2 linked regions of the Sediminicoccus sp. KRV36 genome follow. The protein of the gene in region 1 interacts with the protein of each later gene in a pairwise test. Links are inferred from orthologs where the notes say so. Each region holds a gene or a part of one and is shown in the gene's direction. Other genes may lie near its edges.

Region 1 (4,103 bases):
CGCCTTCAAGCGCTTCAAGGATTTGGCCGACCGCAAGAAGGTGGTTTACGACGAGGACATCGCCGCCCTCGTGGATGACGAGGTCGGCCGCGGCAATGACCGCATCAAGCTGACCGGCCTGAATGTCTCCACCGGCATGGGCACCAAGCCGATGGCGACCATCGCGCTTGATGTGGACGGGGCACGCCGTGATGGCATGGCCATGGGGGATGGTGGCGTGGATGCCACCTTCAACGCGCTGCGCGCCGCCTTCCCGCATGAGGTCAATCTCAAGCTGTTCGCTGTCCAGAGCGTGACAGGCGGCACCGACGCCCAGGCGCGCGTGACAATCCGTCTGGAGGAAAACGGCAAGCTCGTGGACGGGCAGGGGGCGGATACGGATACGATCGTCGCCGCCGCGCGGGCCTATGTGCACGCGCTGAACAAGCTGCTGGTGAAGCGGGAGCGGACCGAGCCGCCCCCGGTCGCGGCCGAGTAAGCCTCACTCGACCCGGATATTGAGCCGGCGAATGAGTGCCGCGTAGAGCGGGGTCTCGGTCGCGATCTGCCGCTGCATCGCGGCCGGCCCCATTTCGGGCGCCGAGAGGGAGAGTGCATCCAGCCGCTGCCGCGCGGCGGGGGCGGCAAAGACCTCCGCCGTGGTGCTCGCCAGGGTCGCCAGCACCGCGGCTGGGGTGCCCGCGGTGGCCGAGGCGCTGAACCACCCGGTCACCACCACGCCGGCCAGCCCCTGCTCGGCGAAGCTTGGCACCTCGGGCAGGGCCGGCAGCCGGGCGGTGGCGGTCACGCCCAGCGCCCGCAACTGGCCTGACTGGATATGCGGCTTGGCGGAGGCCACCGTGTCGAACATCAGGTCGATATTGCCGGCCAGCAGGTCGGGCACGGCCTGGCCGCTGCCGCGATAGGGGACATGCGTCATGGTCACGCCCGCGCGCTCGGCGAAGATTTCGGCCGCCAGATGCGCCATGCTGCCATTGCCGAAGGAGCCGTAGCTGAGTGCCCCCGGCCGGGCGCGCGCCCGCTCCAGGAAGGCGGCCAGGCTGGCCGGGCCTCGCGCCGCATGGACCACCAGCACATAGGGTGTTTCAGCCAGCAGGCTGACATGGGCGAAATCCGCCACGGGATCATAGCCGAGATCGGGCAACAGGGACGGGTTGACCGTGAAGCTGACATTGGTGCCCACCAGCAGGATGTGCCCGTCCGCAGGCCGCGCGCGGGCCACGGCGCGCGCGCCGATGGCCGTCGCCGCGCCGGGGCGGTTCTCGACGATGAAGCTGCCGCCCAGCCGCTCCTGCAGGCCCTGCGCCAGGATGCGGCCGAGAATGTCGGTGGCACCACCGGCGGCATAGGGTACGACCAGTGTGACTGTCCGCGCCGGATAGGCGGTCTGGGCGCGGGCTGGCGCGGCTGGAACGAAAGCGCTCAAAGCGGGAGTGCCGAGGGCGAGTCCGCTGAGCAGCGCAGCGCGGCGGGTGGTCATGGTCATCGGGGCATCCTCCAGGATGGCTTTGCGCCGGTTCAGCCGGCGATTATCCCCAATCATGCCACGGCCGGCGCGGCCCTGGCGAGGCGGCGCGCGCGCAACGGGTTGCCCCAGGGGACACTTGGGGCTAGGGGTCCCTGTCTCAGACCACCCCATGGCCACCCTCTGGAAGGCTCCCCGCATGTTCTCTCGCCTGTTCGGCTTCCTCTCCGCCGACATGGCCATTGACCTCGGCACCGCGAACACACTCGTTTACGTGAAGGGCCGGGGCATTGTGCTGAACGAGCCGTCTGTTGTCGCGATTTCCGACAATCGCGGCCGCAAGCAGGTGCTCGCGGTCGGTGAGGAGGCGAAGCAGATGCTGGGCCGCACGCCCGGCAACATCGCCGCCATTCGCCCCCTGCGCGACGGCGTGATCGCCGATTTCGAAGTGGCGGAGGAAATGATCAAGCATTTCATCCGCAAGGTGCATAACCGCCGCAGCTTCACTTCGCCGCTCATTATCGTCTGCGTGCCTTCCGGCTCGACCGCGGTGGAGCGCCGCGCCATCCAGGAAAGCGCCGAAAGCGCTGGCGCCCGCAAGGTCCTGCTGATCGAGGAACCGATGGCGGCCGCGATCGGCGCCGGCCTGCCCGTGACCGAGCCTTCGGGCTCCATGGTCGTGGATATTGGCGGCGGCACGACGGAAGTGGCCGTGATTTCGCTGGGCGGCATTGTCTATGCGCGCAGCGTGCGCGTGGGTGGCGACAAAATGGATGAGGCGGTGATTTCGTATATTCGCCGCACCCACAACCTGCTGATCGGCGAAAGCTCGGCCGAACGGATCAAGATGACCATCGGCGCCGCGGCCCCTCCGCTGGATGGCGAGGAAGGCCCGCTCACCGAGGTCAAGGGCCGGGACCTGATGAACGGCGTCCCGCGCGAGGTGCTGGTCAGCCAGCGGGAGATTGCCTATTCGCTGATGGAGCCAGTCACGTCGATCGTGGATGCGGTGAAAGTGGCCCTTGAGAATACGCCGCCCGAACTGGCGGCCGATATCGTGGACAAGGGAATTGTCCTCACCGGCGGTGGGGCCCTGCTGTACCGGCTGGATGAAGTGCTGCGCGATGCGACAGGCCTGCCCGTTGTTGTGGCAGAGGAGCCGTTGAATTGCGTGGCGATGGGCACTGGCCGCGCCCTGGAGGAGCTGAAGCGGCTTCGCCAGGTGCTGACTTCGATGTATTGAGAGCTACCGAATCACTCTTCGATCCTGTTGTGTAGTCCTGAGCATTTTTCTCCGATACGGCTGGATATGCCGTGGCGGAAATGGTCTCAATCCCTCGATGGGCCCCATGGGGCGGAGATGCCGTGATCCGTCTGAGTATCCCGCTGAGACAGGCTTTAGCCCGGCTTTCCCTGCCGGTGCTGATCGCGGCCGCCTTCGGCATCATGCTGCTGGGCAAGGCGGATGCGCTGCTGATCGAGCGCATGCGGATGTCCTTGGCGGATGCTCTGGCACCCATCTGGGGCGCCGTGCAGGAACCTGTCTCCGCCGTGCGTGATGCGGTGCAGGAGGGTGAGGCGCTGTGGAACATGCGGGCCGAGAATGCCCGCCTGATCGAGGAAAATGAGCGTCTGCGCCGTTGGCAAGCGACGGCCCTGGCCCTCGAGGCCGAGAACGCGCTCCTGCGCCGCCAGCTCTCCTGGGTGCCGGACCCCGCCCCGCAATTCCGCACGGCCCGCGTGGTGGCGGATGCGGGCGGCACCTATGCCCGCGCTGTCCTGCTGGCGACGGGCCCGCAACACAATGTGCGCAAAGGGCAGATCGCACTGGATGAGCGCGGCTTCGCAGGCCGCGTGACGGAGGTGGGCAGCCGCTCCGCCCGCGTCCTGCTCGCGACGGACATCAACAGTCGCGTGCCGGTCACGCTGGAAACCAGCCGGGCACGGGCCATCATGGTGGGCAACAACGCGGCGCGGCCAAGGCTCCAGCATTGGCCTGAGGGCACCTTGCCGCGCGAAGGCGATCGCGTCGTGACCAGCGCTCAGGCGGGCGCCTTCCCGGCCGGGCTGCCGGTCGGCGTGGTGCGCTGGACAGAGAGCGGCGCCGTTGAGGTGGAGCTTTTCGCGCATCTGGAGCGGCTGGATGTGCTGCGGCTGTTTGATTTCGGGCTTTCCGGGATCTTGCCGCCGGAATCCGTGGCCCGGCCCGAGCCGCGCGGGCGGCGCTGACCGCATGGTCTCCAAGGGCCGGCCGGAGCCGCCCATGGGCTTGCTCCAGCGCCTGGATGCAGCTGCGCGCGCGGGATTTCCGGGACTCTTTACCGCTTTCCTGATCATTTTGGCAGCGGTCCCCGTGGGCCTTCCCGGGATCATCGGCGCCGTGGCGCTGCCCTGCATTTTCTTCTGGACGATCTTCCGTCCGGCTGCCATGCCCGCACCCGTGGTGTTCTTTCTTGGTCTTTTGCAGGATCTCCTCTCCTTTGCCGCCCTCGGGACGGGGGTGCTGACCCTGCTCATCCTGCATGGGGTGACGCTGCGCCTCCGCGATTTCCTCGTGCGGCAATCCTTTCTCTCGGCCTGGGTGGTGTTCAGCGCCTTCGCCGCCGGGGCTGGCGCGCTGGGCTGGGCGCTGCAGGCT
Region 2 (4,333 bases), 2.0 Mb from region 1 along the record:
TGGGGTTGCCCTATACGCATTCGGGCGTGCGCGCTTCCTCCGTCGCGATGGACAAGGCCGCCGCCAAGGCCGTGTTTTCCGCCCATGGCCTGCCGGTCGCGGCACATCGGGTGATCAGCCCCGAGGAGCTGGAAGCAGCCGATCCGCTGCCCCTGCCCTATGTGGTGAAGCCGGTGGATGAGGGTTCCTCCGTCGGCGTCACCATCCTGCGCGAGGGCGACAACCGCCGCCAGGAGATCGCCCGCAACTGGCGCTTCGGGCAGCGCATCATGGCCGAGAGCTTCATCCCGGGCCGGGAACTCACCGTCGCCGTGATGGGCGATGAGGCGCTGGCCGTGACCGAGATCGCCACCGGCAACGTCTTCTATGATTACGAGGCGAAATACGCCGATGGCGGCAGCCGGCACCTGCTGCCCGCGCCCATCCATCCCGATGCGACGGCGGAGGCGATGCGCGTGGCCGTTGCCGCGCATCGCGCCCTGGGCTGCCGCGGCGTGTCCCGCTCCGATTTCCGCTACGATGATACCGACGGCGAGCCGGGGCGGCTTTACCTGCTGGAGGTGAACACCCAGCCGGGCATGACCAGGACGTCCTTGCTGCCCGAGCAGGCGGCCCATCGCGGCATCGCCTTTCCGGCCCTGTGCGCCTGGATGGTCGGGCAGGCCTGCCATGGCCCGTAAACCCGCCGAGCCCACGACGCGTTCGCGCAGCGCGCCGCAGCCCAAGCGGCCCTCGGCCACGCGGCTGTGGTTCAAGAAGCGCCGCGCCTGGCTGCGCGGCATCGGCATGGCCACGCTGGCGCTGGGCACGCTGGGCATCGCCAGCATCGGCGTGATCGCGCTCGATCCCATGGCGCGCTTGCGCGACACCACCTCCTGGCTGGCCGAGTTGGGCCGTGGGCCTGGGCTGTCCGTCCAGGAAATCCGCATCGAGGGCCGGGAATTCGCGCCGCGTGAAGCCCTGCTGGCCGCCATCGGCATCACGCCTGGCGAGGCGATGCTCGACTTCCAGCCGCAGGTGGCCCGGCAGCGCCTGGAACAGATCGCCTGGGTGGAAAGCGCCCATGTGGAGCGCCGGCTGCCCGGCACCATCCTGATCCGCATCAGCGAGCGCCGCGCCTTCGCCATCTGGCAGCGCGACGGACGCTTCTCGGTGATTGACCGCGAAGGGCGGGTGATGGCGACCGAACGGCTCGAAGCCTTCGGCCCACTCCCCCTCGTGGTCGGCGCCGGCGCCGAGCGCGTGGCGGCGCAGATGATCGATCTGCTGCGCAGCGCGCCCGAAATCTCGGACCGCGTGCAGGCCATCATCCGCGTTTCCGAGCGGCGGTGGAATCTGCGCCTGCAGAACGGCGCGGATATCCTGCTGCCCGAAGGGCATGAGGAAGCGGCCATCACGCGCCTCGCCGAGTTGCAGGCCCGCGATCGGCTGCTCGATCGCCCGCTCGCCGCCGTGGATATGCGCCTGCCGGACCGCCTGGTGGTGCGCATGCACCCCCCCGGACAACCCGCCCCACCGACGCCAACACCTGCACGGAGCCAACGCGGATGAACGAGATCGTTCGCTACCAGCCACCCCGCACCGAGCTTCCCACGCGCGGCATCAAGCTCGGCCGCGCGCGCCCGGGCGTGTTTGGCGTGCTGGATATCGGCTCGACCAAGGTGGTCTGCCTCATCGCGCGCATCGAGAGCGACGGCACGCCGCGGGCGCTCGGCTTTGGCTGGCAGAAATCCCGCGGCGTGAAGGCCGGCTCCATCGTGGATATGGAGGAGGCGGAGCGCAGCATCCGCGCCGCCGTGGCGAGTGCCGAGGAAATGGCGGATACGCTGCTCAAGGGCGTCATCGTCAACCTCTCCTGCGGGCAGCCGGAGAGCCGGACGCACAACATCCTGTGGCAGGTGGGCGGGCGGGCCGTCACCACGGCCGATCTGGGCGGCATCATGACCGAGGGCGTGCGCCGCACCCATGCCGAGGGCCGCGAAGCGGTGCACAGCTTCCCCCTGGGCTTCACCGTGGACGCGACCGGCGGCGTGGATGATCCGCGCGGCATGGTGTGCGATACGCTCGGCGCGCGGCTGCATGTGCTGGATTCCGCGAGCCATGCGCTGTTCAACCTGGGCCAGTGCCTGCAGCGCTGCGAGCTGGAGGTGGAGGAATTGGTCTCCTCGCCCTTCGCCGCCGGGCTGGCGACGCTGGTGGATGATGAGCGCGAATTGGGCGCGGTCTGCGTGGATATGGGTGGCGGCACCACCAGCCTCGCCGCCTTCGCCGAGGGCCGCCTGATGCACACGGCGCAGCTCCCGGTGGGCGGCTGGCAGGTGACCAATGACCTGGCACGCGTGCTCTCGACGCCCATCACCCATGCCGAGCGATTGAAGACCATGCATGGCAGCGTGCTGGAATCGGCCGAGGATCGCGGTGAAATGCTGCCGGTTCCCATGGTGGGTGAGGATGACGACCAGATCGCGCGGGTTCCGCGCGAAATGATCGTGAAGATCATCCGCCCGCGGCTCGAGGAGAGCTTCGAATTGCTGCGGGACCGGCTGGATGGCAGCGGTTTGCCGGCCGAAATGCGCCGCCGCATCGTGCTGACCGGTGGCGCCAGCCAATTGATCGGCGTGCGCGAATTGGCCGGGCGCGTGCTCGGCCGCGAGGTGACGGTGCGCAATGGCCGCCCCCGGATGGTGCGTGGCCTGCCCGAGACGGCCTCGGGTGCCGGCTTCGCTTCGGCGATCGGCCTGCTCGCCTGGGCGGCGGGCGAAGGCAAGCCCCTGCTCGACGTGGCGCCGGCCGCGATCAGCACGCCTGGCATGCTGCGCCGCGGTATTGCGTGGCTTCGCGAACGTTTATGACGAAATTCCGAGTGCTGCCCTGTGGATAACGGGGACAGTCTGCGAAGATGGGCAGACTCGAATCGAATGCGGTGGTTTAAGCTCGTCTGAGGAGAACCTGTCCATGACATTGAACCTGACTCTGCCGGTCACCCAGCACACGGATTTCTCACCCCGCATCGCCGTGATCGGCGTGGGCGGAGGTGGCACGAATGCCGTGAACAACATGATCCACCTGGGTCTGGACGGAGTCGAATTCATTGTCGCGAACACCGACGCCCAGGCGCTGGTCAACAGCCGCGCGGAACGCCGCGTGCAGCTGGGGCCGCATCTGACGCAGGGCCTGGGCGCTGGCGCCAAGCCCGAGATCGGCCGCGCCGCGGCCGAGGAAGCGACGGACGAGCTGGCCCGCCACCTCGAAGGTTGCCACATGGTCTTCGTCACCGCCGGCATGGGTGGCGGGACTGGCACGGGTGCCGCCCCGGTCATCGCACGCATGGCACGGGAGCGGGGCATCCTGACCGTGGGCGTCGTCACCAGGCCGTTCGATTTCGAAGGGCCGAAGCGCCGCAAATCCGCCGATGCGGGCCTGGAAGAACTTCAGCAATTCGTGGACACGCTGATCGTCATTCCGAACCAGAACCTGTTCAAGCTGGCGAATGACCGCACCACCTTCGCCGAAGCCTTCAAGATGGCCGACAACGTCCTCTACATGGGCGTGCGCGGCGTGACGGACCTCATGGTCAATCCGGGCCTGGTGAACCTCGATTTCGCCGATATCCGCACCGTCATGGCCGAAATGGGCAAGGCGATGATGGGCACGGGCGAGGCCGAAGGCGAAGGCCGCGCGACGCAGGCCGCCGATTCCGCCATCAACAACCCGCTGCTGGAGGATACCTCCATGCGCGGCGCCAAGGGCGTGCTGATCAACATCACCGGCGGCCTGGACATGACCTTGTTCGAGGTGGACGAGGCCATGGCCCGCGTCCGCCGCGAGGTGGATGAGGAAGTGAACATCATCTTCGGCTCGGCAATCGACGAGACGATGAATGGCCGCATCCGGGTCTCCGTGGTCGCGACCGGCATTGATGTGGCCTCCATGGGTGCCGCGATGAACCCGGCCGGCCCGCGGCTCGCCGTCGTGAACCAGCCCGCGCCGGCGGCAGCCCCTGCGCCGGCCGCGGCGCGCGGCCCCTCCGGCCCCTTGGGCGCCCCTGTGGTGCCGGCGCCGCGTCGGCCCGTGCAGGTTGGTGGTGGCGCGGGTTTGCTGCGCCAGCCCGCCGCTGCCGGCCCGGCCACCTCTGCCATGACGACGGCAGCGACGGCCACGGCCCTGGCCGCCGCGCCCGTCGTTGCGCAGCAGCAGGCCTATGTCGAGGAAATGCCGCAGCCCGTGATGGTGCAGCCGGTTGCGGCACCGCCCGCCGCCTATCAGCCCCCCTTGCAGCAGCCCTCACTGCCGGAGCCCGGCCAGGGCGCCGGCTGGCGTGGCCTGTTCCGCA

Evidence for each region.
Region 2: the proteins of LHU95_RS15545 (region 1) and ftsA interact in binary tests that used the Escherichia coli proteins (3 or more experiments, as listed by UniProt). The link is inferred for Sediminicoccus sp. KRV36 from one-to-one orthologs.

Annotation. Positions count from the first base shown.
Region 1 is NZ_CP085081.1:3,280,230-3,284,332, reverse strand. What follows is about bases 918-3,686. They hold LHU95_RS15545 (rod shape-determining protein), read left to right. Parts: upstream 918-1,664; coding sequence 1,665-2,708; downstream 2,709-3,686. Other genes in these bases: mreC (rod shape-determining protein MreC), read left to right, coding at 2,831-3,686; LHU95_RS15550 (tripartite tricarboxylate transporter substrate-binding protein), read right to left, coding at 918-1,486. In the rest of the region: LHU95_RS15555 (2-isopropylmalate synthase), read left to right, coding at 1-478; more of LHU95_RS15550, read right to left, coding at 482-917; more of mreC, read left to right, coding at 3,687-3,694; LHU95_RS15535 (rod shape-determining protein MreD), read left to right, coding at 3,819-4,103. UniProt on the Escherichia coli protein: Forms membrane-associated dynamic filaments that are essential for cell shape determination. Acts by regulating cell wall synthesis and cell elongation, and thus cell shape.
Region 2 is NZ_CP085081.1:1,266,507-1,270,839, reverse strand. The notes cover bases 701-3,699. They hold ftsA (cell division protein FtsA), read left to right. Parts: upstream 701-1,547; coding sequence 1,548-2,852; downstream 2,853-3,699. Other genes in these bases: ftsZ (cell division protein FtsZ), read left to right, coding at 2,956-3,699; LHU95_RS05670 (cell division protein FtsQ/DivIB), read left to right, coding at 701-1,551. Outside these bases: LHU95_RS05675 (D-alanine--D-alanine ligase), read left to right, coding at 1-680; more of LHU95_RS05670, read left to right, coding at 670-700; more of ftsZ, read left to right, coding at 3,700-4,333. UniProt on the Escherichia coli protein: Essential cell division protein that assists in the assembly of the Z ring. May serve as the principal membrane anchor for the Z ring.